Regions from separate parts of the Streptomyces sp. NPDC056987 genome, predicted to be linked through region 1. Evidence: riboswitches for the same ligand, from Rfam matches in the RefSeq annotation. Region 1 holds a riboswitch; each other region holds the start of a gene.
The links. A riboswitch is a leader RNA that binds a small molecule or an ion and turns the genes downstream of it on or off. The one in region 1 is predicted to bind S-adenosylmethionine.
Positions count from the first base shown of each region.

Region 1 (5,344 bases):
GTGCTCGGCGGCCGCCGCCGCGTGCCGCCGCAGGCCGATGTCCCACGCGGGGCCGTGCCAGAAGTGGTCGGCCACGAGCCGCCCGCCGATGAAGGCGCGGGCCACGTCGCCGGTGTACGTGAGCCGCAGCAGCACCTCCCCGCCCTCGTCGAACACCGCGGCGGGGACGGCGATCCGGTGGACCGCCGCCTCCGCGAAGTCGGCGTCGACCGGGGCCGAGGCGCGCCGCTGCGGGCCGCCGTCACGGGCGGGCGGCGCCACGGCCCGCGCGCGTACCCGGTCGACGGTGACGGCACCGGCCCCGGCCACCTGCGGGACCCCGACCGTCCAGGTGGTGAAGAGGCCGTCGGCACGGGGCCGGGAGAGCCCCGCCGTATCGGATCCCGCCGGGTCGGATCCGGGCGTACGGGATCCCGCCGGATCGGATCCGGGCGTACAGGATCCCGTCGGGCCGGCCCCGGGCGCGCGGATCGCGGTGGCTGGCGCGGGCGCCAGGGAGAGGGAAACGGTCTCCGCCTCGGTGTGGACGCGCAGTTCGCCGCCGTCGGCCAGGACGGCGTCGTCGCAGAGCACCAGCCGCTCCGCGCCCCAGATCCGGACCCGCTGGAGGCGGCGCGCCTGCTCCTCGGTGAGGAAGAGCAGCCGGACCGGCCCCTCGGGCCCGCTCACGGTCACCGCCGCCTCCGTGCCCGGTGCGGTGACCTCCACGACCACCGCCGCGCCGTCCCGCCCGGCGGTCCGCGCGGGACCCGACACCACGGCCCCGGCGGGCAGCGGGAACTGCGGGGTGATCCCCGCCGTGGCGGCGAACACCGCGGTCGGCACCCCGTCGATCTCCAGCCGGGTCAGCGGCTGCGCGCTCACCCAGTCGAGCCGTACGCCGGGCCCCGCCTCGTACCCGAGGGGCCACACGAAGTGCGCGCCGCCGGGCACGGTCACCGGCGTGGCGGGCAACTGCCGGGCGCAGCCGTCGAGTTCGACCCGGAAGCGCACCTCGCGGTGGTCGGGGAGGGGCTCGTGGGGCTGGTGGTTGTTGACGAAGAGGAAGCCCTCCGTACCGCTGGAGCGCACCGCCCAGCGGAGCGTGGACCGGTCGTCGAGGCCGGCCGGTGTCACGTCGGGCAGCCGCAGCGGCATGTCCGCGAGCCGCGCCCCGGAGTCCTGGATCAGCAGGTGCTGCGCGCGCAGCGCGTGGAACGAGGGGCGCACCTGCCCGTACTCACCCAGCGGGGCCTGGAAGTCGTAGCTGACGGCCGGCAGGTCGTTGGGGTAACCGGTGGCGTGCGACTCCTGGTTGGGCAGCGCGAGATCCAGCCGCTGCGAACAGCCGTGGTACAGGTAGTACCCCTGCCAGACCGAGCCGCTGCCCAGCTTCGCCAGCGCGAGCGCGGAGATGTCCGCGGTCCGTACCAGGGGCCGCCGGTGGTACGCGACGGCCATGCCCGCGCCGAGTTCGCAGGTGATGTACGGGTAGCGGCCGTCGTCCGGCACCCCGTGGCCCGCCCGCACCGCGGGGCGCAGATCGGCGCCGATGTTCGGGTCGTCCCTGACCGGGGTGAAGACGTAGTGTCGGCGCATCTCCCGGGCCCACCCGCCGTGCGCCGGGAGCCAGAAGGCCTCCGGATAGCCGCCGTACACCGGCAGCAGGACGTCGCGCGGCAGATCGGCGGCGTCCCATCCGGTGGCGGTCCACAGCGGGGCGGCGATGCCCGCGGCCGCCGCGAGGCGGCGGAGCGTCGCGAGGTGGCCGGGCGCGTCGTACAGCTCGTTCTCGATCTGTACGGCGACGACGGGGCCGCCCTCGTCGTACGAGAGGCCGCGCAGCTCATGGCCGATCCGGGCGAAGTACCGCTCGACGAGGGCCAGATAGGCCGGGTCGTCGGTGCGCGGGGCGCAGCCGGTGCCGTCGAGCCAGTCGGGGAAGCCGCCGCCCCGGCACTCGCCGTGCGACCAGGGACCGACCCGTACGGCGACGGACAGCCCGAGTCCGGCGCAGAGCAGGACGAAGCGGCGCACATCGAGACCGCCGTCGAACCGGAAGGCGCCGCGGGTCTCCTCGTGCTGGTTCCAGAAGAGGTAGGTGGCCACGGTGTCGACCCCGCCCGCGCGGATCTTCAGCAGTTCCTCGCGCCACTCGGCGGCGGGGTAGCGGCTGAAGTGGAACTCCGCCATGACGGGCAGCCAGGGGACCCGGCCCCGCAGGATTCTGCGGCTGTCGGGGACCAGGGGAGCGGGGACGCCGTCCGGGCTGCCCATCCTCAGGTGCCCCGTCGGGCCGGGGAGCGGAGCGGTCAGGTCATGAGTGCGCAGCGACAACACGACGGGCGGCTCCTGCGTCGACGACGGCTCGGGAGATCGCTTCATCGTCGGCACGCTCCCGGACCGTGTCAAGAAGTATTCCTAATTAATGAATGGCCTGATGGTGGTGCCGGTGCCGACGCGGTGGCGCCCGGGTGGCGGTGACGCCCGGCCACGTGGGCAGATATTTATACAGCTTTGTCCTGAATCGTCCACCCTGTGATCGAGGTGTGATCATCATGTGATCCGCCTCATCTTCAGAAACCAGCCACAGAGTGTTACGTTTTTGGCCGTCACGAGTCCCAGCGACAAGCCCCGGCTTGCTGGGCGGCAACCCTCCTTCTGCGGTGGGGTGCCCCGGGTGATGACACGGCTCCACGCGCACACCGATGTGCCGGGAGCAAGCGCGGACCTGTCACCCAGGTCCAGTACCTGTGACGGGAGCACGAGATGACAGCGGACGTGATGCCTCAGGGCACGTCGTCATGGTGCCCCGCCCAGCGGCCCCCGCTCGACGAGCGGCCGGCGAACCATCACCCACGGGCCGGCGCGCCGTTCGCCGTCACCCCGCACCGAGGAGTCCTGCCCTCATGAGAGCTGCCCTGCCACGCCCACGCGGGCGACGCCCCCTGCTGGTCCTCGCCTCGGCCGCCACTGTCCTCGCCGCCGTCGCCGGCTGCGGGGTCGACACCGGCGGCTCCTCCGGCGGCTCCGGCGACGGAGGGTCCGGCTCCAAGGGGGAGCAGATCACCGTCACGGCCTTCGCGGGCCCCTGGGGCGAGCTGTTCAAGAAGTCCTTCGTCGCCCCGTTCGAGAAGGACACCGGCATCAAGGTGAACCTCGTCTACGGCGCCGACTCCGCCTGGCTCACCAAGCTCCGTGCCGCGGGCGGGAAGAACGCGCCGTTCGACGTCGTCGCCCTCACCCCCGGCTCCCTGCACCAGGCCGTCGGCGGTGGCCTCCTCCAGCCGCTGAAGACGGGCGACCTCAGCCACTGGAAGCAGCTCGACCCGGTGCTCACCCAGCAGTCCACGGTCGAGGGCGCCTCCTACGGCGTGCCGCTGACCACCGGCTCCAACGGGCTGCTGTACCGCACCGACAAGATCAAGCAGGCGCCCCGCGACTGGACCGACATCTTCGACAAGAAGTACTGCGGCCATGTCGCCCTGCCCCCGCTCACCTACAACGCGGGCCTGGAGTTCTTCTCCGCGCTGGTCTCCCAGGACGGCGGCAAGCTCTCCGACCCCGCCGATGTCGACAAGGCGTTCAAGAAGCTCGAAGGGCTCAAGGACTGCGTCTCGGCGTTCCCGGCGGACGCGGGCAGCGTCTCCACCGTCCTCCAGAACGGCGACGCCTGGATCGTGCCCTTCTGGGACGGCCGGGCCTTCGCCATGGCCAAGGAGGGGCAGCCGATCGGCTTCAGCTACCCCGCCTCCGGCGCCGTCGGCGCGCTGACCTCGTACTACGTCCCCGAGGGCAGCGCGCACACCGAGGCCGCCTACAAGTTCCTCGACTACCTCAGCGCCGCCCAGTACCAGAAGCCCTTCGCCGAGGGGACCTTCTACGGCGCGGGCAACGACACCATCGACTACAGCCCCGACTTCAAGGCGAAGGTCAAGTACGGCGAGGCCGTCTACAAGACGTTCACCTGGGTCGACTACAAGACGGCGACCCCCAAGCTGAATGAATGGCAGCAGCGGTGGAATCAGATCTTCAAGTGACCGGGCAGCGTGACGACGCCGGCGGCGGGACCGCCGCGCACATCGAGATCGAGGGCCTGGCCGCCGGGTACGAGGGGCAGCGCATCCTCGACGTCGGCCGGCTCTCCATCAGGCGCGGCGAGTTCCTCTCCGTCCTCGGCCCCAGCGGCTGCGGCAAGACGACTCTCCTCAACAGCCTGGCGGGGTTCGTCCGGCCCACCGCGGGCCGGATCACCCTGGACGGCACGGACCTCACCGACGTTCCCACGCACCGCAGGGGGCTCGGCCTGGTCTTCCAGAACTACGCGCTCTTCCCGCACATGACCGTCGCAGGCAACGTGGCGTACGGCCTGAAGGTGCGCCGCACCGAGCGCGCCGAGCGGGACGAACGCGTCGCCGAGGCGCTGCGCCTCGTCGGCCTGGAGGCGTACGCGGACCGCAGGCCGCGGCAGCTCTCCGGCGGCCAGCAGCAGCGGGTCGCCGTGGCCCGCGCGCTGGCCACCCGGCCCGCCGTGCTGCTGCTCGACGAGCCGCTGTCCAACCTCGACGCCAAACTGCGCCGCGAGATGCGGGTGGAGCTGCGGGAGCTCCAGCAGCGCCTCGGCATCACCATGGTCTTCGTCACGCACGACCAGGAAGAGGCGATGTCGCTCTCCGACCGGATCGCCGTGATGAACGGCGGCCGGGTCGAACAGCTCGGCACGCCCACCGAGGTGTACCGGACGCCCGCCACCCGCTTCGTCGCCGAGTTCATCGGCGCGGCCAACATCCTGGAGGGCACCGGAGCCCGCGACGGGACGCTCCACGTCGGCGGGGTACGGCTGCATTCCGGCCTCGCCACGCTGCCCGACGGGGACCCGGTCACGCTCGCCGTACGGCCGGAACGCGTCACCGTCACGGCCGCCGAGACGGAGGCCGAGGCGGCGGCCAAGAACGACGGCGGCGCGGACGCCGGAGCCGCGGCCGACACGGACGCCGGAGCCCCGACCGGAGCCGTCCGCGGCTCCGGGATCGTCGGCTACCGGGCGTTCACCGGCGAGGCGTGGCAGGCGCAGATCGTCGTCGCCGAGGGCGTCGCGGTCAACGCCAGAACCGCCGAGGAGCCCCCGGCCGTCGGCGCGCGGGTCACCTTCGGCTGGTCGGCCGCCGATGTCATCCTCCTCGGGCCCGGTCAGGGCGGCGGGGGAGTCGCCGAGGCCGGGGAAGCCCCCGCAGTCGGCGGCGCGGCCGGAGCGGGCGCCCGGGACGTCGCCACGAAGGAGGCGACGTCCGGATGAGCGCGCCCGCCGCCCGCGCGCCGCGCCGGCTGCGCGGGCTGCTGCCCGTCACGCCGGTCGTGGTCTTCC
Region 1 is NZ_JBHURV010000006.1:264,291-269,634, forward strand. Features, by position in the region: gene ACFTZC_RS10190 (beta-galactosidase) at 1-2,364, opposite strand, end outside; SAM riboswitch class IV at 2,590-2,711, shown strand; gene ACFTZC_RS10195 (PotD/PotF family extracellular solute-binding protein) at 2,889-4,019, shown strand; gene ACFTZC_RS10200 (ABC transporter ATP-binding protein) at 4,016-5,275, shown strand; gene ACFTZC_RS10205 (ABC transporter permease) at 5,272-5,344, shown strand, end outside.

Region 2 (5,344 bases), on a different contig from region 1:
CTCCGACGTCCGGGGCCGGCACGGCCGTGGAGCGGTGACCGGTTCGCGTTGCTGAGCGCCGCGCGCCGCGTACACCCCGGCCGACGAGGCCGCCACCGCCCCGCCCCTCCTCCGGCGTCCCGAGTCCCTCACCGGGCCGTGCCCGCAGCTCCGCGGTGCCGGCCGAGCAGAGATCGGAGTCATCATGAGCCCGGAATTCCTCTGGTACATCCCCAACACCGTCGAACCGGGCCACCGCGGCGACGACAGGGCGACCGGCTGGGGTTCCGTCGAGTACTCCTCCGACCTGGCCAGGACGGCGGAGGCGCACGGATGGGGCGGCGCGCTCCTGGGCACCGGGTGGGGGCGGCCGGACACCTTCACCCTGGCCACCGCGCTCGCCGCCAGGACCGAGACCTTCAAACCCCTGATCGCGGTCCGCCCCGGATACTGGCAGCCGGCCCACTTCGCCGCCGCGGCGGCCACACTCGACCAGCTCAGCCGCGGCCGGGTGCTGGTCAACATCGTCAGCGGGGTCGACCAGCCCGCCGCCTACGGTGACCCGCACAGTGACCCCGCGGGGCGGTACGCCCGCACCCGGGAGTTCCTCCATCTCGTACGGCGCCTGTGGACCGAGGAGGACGTGACGTTCGACGGTGCGTACTTCCGGGTCGGCCGGTCCACGGTCGCGCCCCGTCCGTACGCCACCGGCACCCGGGCCCATCCCACGCTCTACTTCGGCGGCGCCTCCGAGGCCGCCGAACGGGTGTCGGCGGCGGAGGCGGACGTGCAGCTCTTCTGGGGCGAACCACTCGACGGCGTCGCCGAACGCATCGCGAGGCTGAAGGCGTTGAGCGAGGAGGTGGGCCGCAGGCACCGGCCTCTCCAGTTCGGCCTGCGGATCACCACGGTGGTGCGCGACACCACGGAGGAGGCCTGGCGGGCCGCCGAGGAGAAGGTCGCGCGGACGGCCCGGAGCGCGGGGGAGACCGCCTGGACGGAGAACGGCAGGACCGCCGCGGGACAGCAGAGGCTTCTCGACCTCGCGGCACGGGGCGAGGTCCTCGACACCTGCCTGTACACCGCCCCCGGCACCGTCGGCGGCAAAGGAGCGGCGACCACCTGGCTGGTCGGCTCCGCCGCAGACGTGGCCACGGCGCTGGACAACTACCGCGCCCTGGGCGTCACCCACTTCGTCCTCTCCGACACCCCGTACCAGCAGGAGACCGCCCGGGTCGGCGACCAACTGCTGCCCAGGCTGCGCTGACCGCCGTGGACGGCACGACGGCCGGCGCGGCGCCGCGCCCGCCCTCACGCCGCGTCGGACACCGCCCCGGTCCTGTCCCGGAAGGCGGGATGAGCGCCGAGGCGGCGTACGTACGCCCCGAGCCGGGGGTACGAGCAGAGGGTGCCGGCCGGGCCGAGGTGGACGAGCGCCACCCACAGGTCCACGTCCGCGGCCGTGAGCGTGTCGCCCAACGCGTGGGTGCCCGAGGCGAGCCGACGGTCCAGCAGGCCGAGTGCCGCCGACCGTTCCGAGGGCGGTCCGGCCGGGGTGACGTCCCGGTCCAGCAGGTCGCGCAGCGCGTCGATCTCCGGGACGAGGGCCGGCGGGTTGAGAGCGCGGTGACGGGCTCCGTCGTCGCCGGGGAGCAGGCCCCCGAGGTCGCGGAGAATGGCCGGGGTCTCGTTGCTGACGATGCGTCCGCTCCAGCGGTCGCGCAGCGCGGGCACGGTCAGCGGCCCGTCGTAGTGGTGCACCGTGGCCTCGTACGCGCCGCGCAACGAGGCGAAGGCCTCGGGCGTCCCGGCGGGACGGGTCAGGAGCGTGGTGGCGACCGACCCGCCGAGGCCGAGCAGGTCGAGGGTGATCGAGACACGCAGCGAGCGGGGACACCCCGCGGAGAGGTAGAGATCGTAGCGGTGCGGTGCCGGGTAGAAGCCCCCGGCCAGGCCGACGCCGATCCGGCTGTGGAAACGGTACGGCCGGGGGGAGGCCGCGGCCACCCCGGGGCGAAGGGCCGGCGCGGGAAGTGCCGACGCGGAAGGAGCCGGGGGACGACCGCCGGACACGGCCGTGCCGGGGCTGCGCAAAGTTGTCTCGGGCATGACTCTCCCTTTGGGGAACGAGGAGGCCACCGCCGCCTGGTGGGCACCGGCGGCCGGATGCGGAGCGACTGCGCTTCTCGCACCGGTCCGGATCGCACGGACCGGCGGCGGATCAGTAAGCGCTGGAGACACGCAACAGGTCGATGTGCAGGCGCCTCGTCAAGCCGTTCCTCGGCATTGCCACCCGTCTCACCTCCGGGGCCCGCGAGACGCGGGACCGCGCTTGCCCCGCCGCGTCGGCGGAACCCGGTCGTCACCCGGAGCACCCCGTCGCGGTGGAAGGGTTGCCTGTCGGCGGGCCGGGGCCGATGACCACACGAGCGGGCGGAACCCGCGCCGTGGGCGCTGACAATCGTGACCGTCCACATCAGTCTCGGTGCCCTCGGTGACGGCGTCAAGGAAGCCGGGTGCGCGGTCTCACCTGATGGTCACCCGCGTTGACATTCTTTTCGGGAGGTGCCTACCGTGCGGCGCACAACGGGAGCCCCCAGGGCCGGAGAAGCGGTGGTGACAGCGATGTACGGAGCTGACAGGACGGCCGCACACCGGCACCCGCGCCGTGTCCCGCTCCGCGCGGACCGCTCCGTCGGCCTGTCGGGCGTCAACAGCGCGCTGTGTCCGGCCCGTTGTCCCGCCCTCCGCCACTGTCCCGCCCTCTGCCACGACTGACGGTTCTCCCCGTCCCCGACGACCACCGCTGCCGCGGACCGGGACGGAGAAGAAGCCGGACAGCGGAATGAAAGCCACAGCCGCGTTGTTGCGCCTGCTGACCGGTGAGCGGCGCACCGAGGAGTGAGCGGCGCGCCCCAGGACAGCCGCGAGCGTGAGGCCGGCCGGGCCTCCGGGGCCGCCGGGCCGGAAAGGTGGAGGTGAGGCACATGCGTCCCGTGTCCCGTCACCGCGCCGTGGACCCGGCCCCGCCCCGCCGTCTGCACCTGTACTCCCGGACGCACATCGACCTGCTCCGCGTGGCCGGCGCGCTCTGTCGCCCCTGACCTGTTGCCCTCGCAGCCGCACCCCTCGTACGGGGACCGGCTCCCCGTACGGCTGATCAGGAAGGCGTCTCCCGATGTCCTCGTCACCCTCGCCGCTGCACCTCGCCGTCGCCCTCGACGGCGCCGGCTGGCACCCGGCCGCCTGGCGCGAGCCGGTCTCCCGCCCCCGCGAACTGCTGGACCCCGCCTACTGGACCGACCTCGTCACCGAGGCCGAGCACGGCCTGCTCGACTTCGTGACCATCGAGGACGCCCTCGGCCTCCAGTCCTCGTCCCTCACCGAACCCGACGGCCGCACCGACCAGGTACGCGGCCGTCTGGACGCTGTCCTCATCGCCGCGCGGGTCGCCCCGCTGACCCGCCACATCGGTGTGGTGCCGACGGTCGTGGCCACCCACACCGAGCCGTTCCACATCTCCAAGGCGATCGCCACCCTCGACTACGTGAGCACCGGCCGCGCCGGCCTGCGCGTACAGATCTCGGCACGCCGGAACGAGGCCGCGCACTTCGGACGCCGTACGGTCCCGCCGCTCCACGGCGAGGAGTACGCCACGCCTGCCGGGCACGAAGCCCTGTCCGACGCCTTCGACGAGGCCGCCGACCACGTCGAGGTCGTGCGCCGGCTCTGGGACAGCTGGGAGGACGACGCGGAGATCCGGGACGCCGCCACCGGCCGCTTCATCGACCGCGACAAACTCCACTACATCGACTTCGAGGGCAGGCACTTCGCCGTCAAGGGCCCCTCGATCACCCCCCGCCCGCCCCAGGGTCAGCCGATCGTCAGCGCCCTCGCCCACGCCACCATCCCCTACCGGCTGGTGGCCCGGGCCACCGACATCGGCTACGTCACCCCGTACGACGCCGCTCAGGCCCGCGCCGTCGTCGAGGAGATCCGCGCCGAGCAGTCGGCGGCGGGCCGCGCCGGCGAACCCCTGCACGTCTTCGGCGACCTGCTGGTCTTCCTCGACGACGATCCCGCCGAGGCCGTGGCCCGCCGGGAGCGCCTGGACGCCCTCGCGGGACAGCCGTACACCGGCGACGCCCCGGTCTTCACCGGAACCCCCGCCGGGCTCGCCGATCTGCTCCAGGAACTGCAGTCGTCGGGGCTGTCCGGCTTCCGGCTGCGTCCCGCCGTCGCCGGGCACGACCTCCCGGCGATCACCCGGGGCCTGGTCCCCGAACTCCAGCGCCGGGGCGCCTTCCGCCGCGCGTACGAGGCCGGCACCCTGCGCGGGCTGCTCGGCCTCTCCCGCCCCGCCAACCGCTACGCCGCCGCCCCGGCCGTCTGAGCCCGAAGGAGCCTCCTACCGTGAGCCAACCGCTCAAGCAGATCCACCTCGCGGCCCACTTCCCCGGCGTCAACAACACCACCGTGTGGAGCGCCCCCGAGGCCGACAGCCATATCGAGTTCAGCTCCTTCGCGCACTTCGCGCGGACCGCCGAACGCGCCAAGTTCGACTTCCTGTTCCTCGCCGAGGGGCTTCGGCTGCGTGAACAGGGCGGAAAAATATACGACTTGGACGTCGTCGGCCGACCCGACACCTTCACCGTCCTCGCCGCGCTGGCCGCCGTCACCGAACACCTCGGCCTGACCGGCACCATCAACTCCACCTTCAACGAGCCCTACGAGGTGGCCCGCCAGTTCGCCAGCCTCGACCACCTCTCGGGCGGCCGGGCCGCCTGGAACGTGGTCACCTCCTGGGACGCGTTCACCGGAGAGAACTTCCGGCGCGGCGGCTTCCTCCCGCAGGAGGAGCGCTACGCGCGCGCCAAGGAGTTCCTGGCCACCGCGAACGAACTCTTCGACTCCTGGCACGGGGACGAGATCGTCGCCGACCGGGAGACCGGCACGTTCCTGCGGGACGCACGCGCCGGAGCCTTCGTGCACCGGGGCCGGCACTTCGACATCCAGGGGCAGTTCAACGTCCCGCGCAGCCCGCAGGGCCGCCCGGTCATCTTCCAGGCCGGGGACTCCGACGAGGGACGCGAGTTCGCCGCGTCGAGCGCCGACGCCATCTTCAGCCGGTACGCCGCCCTCGCGGAAGGCCAGGCGTTCTACTCCGACGTCAAGGGCCGCCTGCCCCGGTACGGCCGGGGCGCCGACCAGCTGCTGATCCTGCCCGCCGCGAGCTTCGTACTCGGCGACACCGACGCGGAGGCGGAGGAACAGGCCCGTGAGGTACGCCGTTTGCAGGTGAGCGGGGCCACGGCCATCAAGCACCTGGAGTTCGTCTGGAACCGGGACCTGTCCGCGTACGACC
Region 2 is NZ_JBHURV010000030.1:64,527-69,870, forward strand. Features, by position in the region: gene ACFTZC_RS29450 (LLM class flavin-dependent oxidoreductase) at 185-1,246, shown strand; gene ACFTZC_RS29455 (glutathione S-transferase C-terminal domain-containing protein) at 1,291-2,088, opposite strand; gene ACFTZC_RS29460 (putative leader peptide) at 2,201-2,266, opposite strand; SAM riboswitch class IV at 2,303-2,448, opposite strand; gene ACFTZC_RS29465 (putative leader peptide) at 2,967-3,083, shown strand; gene ACFTZC_RS29470 (LLM class flavin-dependent oxidoreductase) at 3,158-4,372, shown strand; gene ACFTZC_RS29475 (NtaA/DmoA family FMN-dependent monooxygenase) at 4,393-5,344, shown strand, end outside.
Region 2: linked by a shared signal. The riboswitch ahead of ACFTZC_RS29460 (putative leader peptide) and the one ahead of ACFTZC_RS10195 (PotD/PotF family extracellular solute-binding protein) in region 1 are both predicted to bind S-adenosylmethionine.

Region 3 (5,344 bases), on a different contig from region 1:
GCGAGAAGTGCCCGATCCTGAGGTCGGGGCGGAGCGCCCGGAGCATCCCCGGGACCAGCGCCAGGTGGTAGTCCTGCACGAGGACCGCCGCGCCCTCGGCCGCCTCCCGCGCCAGCGCCTCGGCGAAGGCGCGGTTGTACGTCTCGTACGCCGCCCACCGCTCCCGGAACTCCGGGCCGAAGGACGGCTCCAGGGGGGTCTGGTAGAGCATGTGGTGGACGAACCAGAGCGTGGAGTTGGCGACGTCGTTGTACGCGGCGGCGTACACCTCGGGCTCGATGCCCAGCATCCGTACCCGCTGCCCGCCCGTGTCCGCCGGGTCGAGGCGGCCCTCCGTACGCCGTACGGCCTCCCGGTCGCCCTCGCCGAGCGCCGCGCACACCCAGAGGGCGTCGTCGTCCGAGCCGATGGCCGACAGCCCCGACACCAGCCCGCCGCCGCCGCGCCGGGCCTCCAGCGTCCCGTTGTCGCGCCGCGTGTACGAGACGGGGCCCCGGTTGGAGGCCACGAGGACACGGGCGGGCGCGGGGGTGCCGGAAGCTTCTGACGGCTCGGTAACCATGTCGCGAAACCTAGCCCGTCCCGGAAACGCTCAAACGTACGGCTCGTGTGACGTCCCCGGCCCCGGGAGCCTCCCCCCGTCCGGAGGCCGCCCGGAGGCCCGCTCGGAGTGCCCCCCCCCGGAGGCCGGCCCGGCGGGCTCTCAGTCGCGCCTCCCGCGCGCGGCGGCCAGCGCGACCACCCCCGCGCCCGTCAGCGCGAACGCCATCCCGCCCAGCAGCCACAGCCGCTCGGCCGTGGTGCCGACCTGAGCCAGCACCACCCAGGTCAGTTCCGAAGCCCCTGAAAACGTGTGATTCAGTCTCATGAGGGGGCAATGTAGACAAATGGTGCGATGATCTGATGTTACGCCGCGCGTCCGGCCGTGTACTCCGCGATCTCCCGCATCGGCGGGCGCTCCTCCGTGTCCACCGCGTGTGTCCGCGGTACGAAGCCGTCCTCGCCCCGCTCGAACTGCGTCAGCAGCGGCCGTACGAGATGGCCCCGCTGGAGCCGCAGCTGCGCCGTACGGTAGATCGCCGCGGCCATCCGCCCCAGCGCCCGGTCGTCCTGGTGGCGGTGGAGCCGTACCCCCACGTCCACCTGGGCCAGCGCGTCGAGCCCCACCGTGTGCAGCGCGTCCACCAGCAGGCCCAGCTCCACGCCGTACCCCACCGGGAACGGCAGCCGCTCCAGCAGCGAGCGGCGCGCCGCGTACTCCCCGCCCAGCGGCTGGACGAAGCCCGCCAGCCGGGGCCAGTGCAGGTTGAGCAGCGGGCGCGCCACCAGCTCGGTCACCCGCCCGCCCTGGCCGGACTCCGGCGCCGGCCCCTGGCGCAGCGGGCGGTCGTACATCGCCTTCACGAACTGCACCTCGGGCTCGGTGAGCAGCGGGCCCACGATCCCCGAGACGAAGTCCGGCGAGAACTCCCGCAGATCGGCGTCGACGAAGCACACGATGTCACCGCGCGTCACCAGCAGCGACCGCCACAGCACCTCGCCCTTCCCGGGCAGCGCGGGCAGCCGCGGCAGGATCGTGTCCCGGTGGACGACCCGCGCGCCCGCCGCCGCGGCGACCTCGGCCGTACGGTCGGCGGAGCCGGAGTCGATCACCACCAGCTCGTCGACCAGCCGGACCCGCTCCATCAGCTCGCGCCGGATGACGGCGACTATCGCGCCGACCGTCTCCTGCTCGTCGAGCGCCGGCAGGACCACGCTCACCGTGGCGCCGCGCGCCGCCTTCGCCGCCAGGAGCCGGTCGGGCGTACGGTCCCCCGCCGACCAGGAACGCCTGGTCAGCCAGTGCTCCACCTCTTCCAGCACGTTCGGTACTCCCTGCGCGCGTTCTCTGTCAGGTACGTGATGTCTCATGGCTCGTACGTCGGCACGCACACCGGCATACACGCCGCAACGTGATCCATCTCGCGGTGCGGACGACTATCTCAACCCTCCGCCCCTTCGGTTACAGTCTTGAACAACGCGAATGACCACGGCATGCCGGGGTCAGCACGTGAACAAACGCACCGGACCAAGGCTCCGGCGCCATAGCGCTCATCCAGAGGGACTGAGGGAACGGCCCGTTGAAGTCCCGGCAACCCTCCCGCCGACCATGAGGTCACGGTGGGGAAGGTGCCAATTCCGTCTCGTGGCGAAGTACGTCGCGAGGAAGATGAGGAGAAAGGGCCTCGCCATCATGGCTGTGCAGACCGTCCGGAGCGGTACCGACGCGACCGTCGACCTCGGACCCGCCGCCGCGCTCTCGTGCCGCGAATGCGGAGAGCGTTTCGACCTCGGCCCCATTTTCGCCTGTGCGAGCTGTTTCGGGCCGCTCGAAGTCGCGTACGACCTGCCGAGCGGGGACCCCGAAGAGCTGAAGAAGCGCATCGCCGAGGGCCCGGACAACATCTGGCGGTACGCGCCGCTGCTGCCCGTCCCCGCGGACGTCGCCTCGAAGCCCAACATCAACCCCGGCTTCACGAAGCTGGTCAAGGCCGACAACCTCGCCCGTGAGCTGGGGATCACCGGCTCGCTCCACATCAAGGACGACTCCGGCAACCCGACGCACTCCTTCAAGGACCGCGTCGTCGCCATCGCCGTCGAGGCCGCGCGCGCCTTCGGCTTCACCACCCTCTCCTGCTCCTCCACCGGCAACCTCGCGGGCGCCGTCGGCGCCGCGGCGGCCCGCGCCGGTTTCCGCTCCTGCGTCTTCATCCCGCACGACCTGGAGCAGGGCAAGGTCGTCATGGCCGCGGTGTACGGCGGCGACCTGGTCGGCATCAAGGGCAACTACGACGACGTCAACCGCTTCTGTTCCGAGCTCATCGGGGACCCGCTGGGCGAGGGCTGGGGCTTCGTCAACGTCAACCTGCGGCCGTACTACGGAGAGGGCTCCAAGACCCTCGCGTACGAGATCTGCGAGCAGCTCGGCTGGCGGCTGCCGGACCAGATCGTCATCCCGATCGCCTCCGGATCGCAGCTCACGAAGATCGACAAGGGACTCCAGGAGCTGATCAGGCTGGGGCTCGTCGAGGACCGCCCCTACAAGATCTTCGGCGCCCAGGCCGAGGGCTGCTCGCCGGTCTCCACCGCCTTCAAGGCCGGGCACGACGTCGTACGGCCGCAGAAGCCGGACACCATCGCCAAGTCCCTGGCGATCGGCAACCCGGCGGACGGCCCGTACGTCCTGGACATCGCCCGGCGCACCGGCGGCGCGGTGGAGGACGTGAACGACGGGCAGATCGTCGACGCGATCAAGCTGCTGGCGCGCACCGAGGGCATCTTCGCCGAGACCGCGGGCGGCGTGACCGTCGGCGTGACGAAGAAGCTCATCGAGGCCGGCGTCCTCGACCCGGCCCTCACCACGGTCGTCCTCAACACCGGTGACGGGCTCAAGACGCTGGACGCCGTGGCGCCGACCACGGGTCCGACGGCGACGATCCGCCCGAGCCTCGACGCGTTCCGCGAAGCCGGTCTTGCCGCGAGCTGATCACGCCGCCAAGCTGACCCCGCTGACGAACCGGGTGATCCTCCGTCAGGCCGATCACCCACTCCGACTCCGACTTCGCAGAAAGGTCCCATCATGAGCGTCAAGGTCCGTATCCCCACCATCCTCCGCACCTACACCGCCGGCCAGGCCGAAGTCCCCGCGGAGGGGGCGAACCTCTCCGAGGTCATCCAGTCCCTGGAGACGAGCCACCCGGGCATCGCCGCGCGCGTCCTGGACGACGACGGCAAGCTGCGCCGCTTCGTGAACGTGTACGTGAACGACGACGACGTCCGCTTCGAGCAGGGCCTGGAGACCGCCACCCCGGCGGGCGCGGGCATCTCCATCATCCCGGCGGTCGCCGGAGGCTGACGCCGCCGCGCTCCGTAAGGGAAACGGTCCTCTCCGCGACAGAAGCGGAGGGGACCGTTCTACATGGTTGAGCACGGTAGAGTAAGGGAACGCCCCGCCGTCGCCCGCTCCCAACGCGAGCGAGAACGCGACAACATGAGGGCAAAGTCCTGGCGCCGTATGTGGTGTACGTACCCTTTGCCCGGCCCGACTTGCCCCGGAACGCAGTGGATTCAGCACTATGCGTGTTCGGCCATGCCCAGATTTCTCGTCCGATTGACCTGTTGCAGAGGGCAGTTGGGCAGATACATTCAGCCGCGGTCGACGCGTTCCGGCGCGAAGTGTGGCCCCGTCCAAGGGCCAGTAATAGGGGAGTTGGCATGGCTCAGGGCACCGTCAAGTGGTTCAACGCGGAGAAGGGCTACGGCTTCATCGCGGTCGACGGTGGTGCGGATGTATTCGTCCACTACAGCGCGATCCAGATGGACGGTTACCGCACCCTTGAAGAAGGTCAGCGAGTGGAGTTCGAGATCTCGCAGGGCCAGAAGGGTCCGCAGGCGGACATGGTCAAGCTCGCCGTCTGATCCCGGCGCGATCGGCCACCGACGCACTCACGTACGCGGTCAGTACGCACTCTGCACCCACTCACGCATGAGGGGCCCGCATCCCGCACCGGGATACGGGCCCCTCACGCGTGTCCCCTCGGCTCCGGGGGCGAAGTCCTCAGGCGCTTGCGCCCACCCGCCGACCGGCCGCCACCCCTCGACGACCCCTGTAGGCGCTTGCACTCTCATGGGTCGAGTGCTAATTATTGGCGTTAGCACTCTGCGAGTGAGAGTGACAACTTAAGGACCGGGTCGGTGAGGCCCGAAGAGTCGTTGGGGCAAGGAACCAGCGGCTCTCAGGCCGTCCGTCGCGGGCGCCAGCGCGGTCCGGAGCAATCCTTCCCCAAGCTCTCAACTGCGTTCGAGCAGGGGAGACCCCATCCGTCCGGGAGGACCACTTCACATGGCCAAGATCATCGCGTTCGACGAGGAGGCACGGCGCGGTCTCGAGCGCGGGATGAACCAGCTCGCCGACGCCGTCAAGGTCACCCTTGGTCCCAAGGGCCGCAACGTCGTCCTCGAGAAGAAGTGGGGCGCCCCCACGATCACCAACGATGGTGTTTCCATCGCCAAGGAGATCGAGCTCGAGGACCCGTACGAGAAGATCGGCGCCGAGCTGGTCAAGGAAGTCGCCAAGAAGACGGACGACGTCGCCGGTGACGGTACGACCACCGCGACCGTCCTCGCCCAGGCGCTCGTCCGCGAGGGCCTGCGCAACGTGGCGGCCGGCGCCAACCCGATGGCCCTCAAGCGCGGCATCGAGAAGGCCGTCGAGGCCGTCTCCGGCGCCCTGCTGGAGCAGGCCAAGGACGTGGAGACCAAGGAGCAGATCGCTTCGACGGCCTCCATCTCCGCCGCCGACACG
Region 3 is NZ_JBHURV010000002.1:389,376-394,719, reverse strand. Features, by position in the region: gene ACFTZC_RS04085 (trehalose-6-phosphate synthase) at 1-562, opposite strand, end outside; gene ACFTZC_RS04080 (hypothetical protein) at 704-868, opposite strand; gene ACFTZC_RS04075 (glucosyl-3-phosphoglycerate synthase) at 907-1,863, opposite strand; SAM riboswitch class I at 2,089-2,216, shown strand; gene thrC (threonine synthase) at 2,234-3,526, shown strand; gene ACFTZC_RS04065 (MoaD/ThiS family protein) at 3,620-3,895, shown strand; gene ACFTZC_RS04060 (cold-shock protein) at 4,255-4,458, shown strand; gene groL (chaperonin GroEL) at 4,883-5,344, shown strand, end outside.
Region 3: linked by a shared signal. The riboswitch ahead of thrC (threonine synthase) and the one ahead of ACFTZC_RS10195 (PotD/PotF family extracellular solute-binding protein) in region 1 are both predicted to bind S-adenosylmethionine.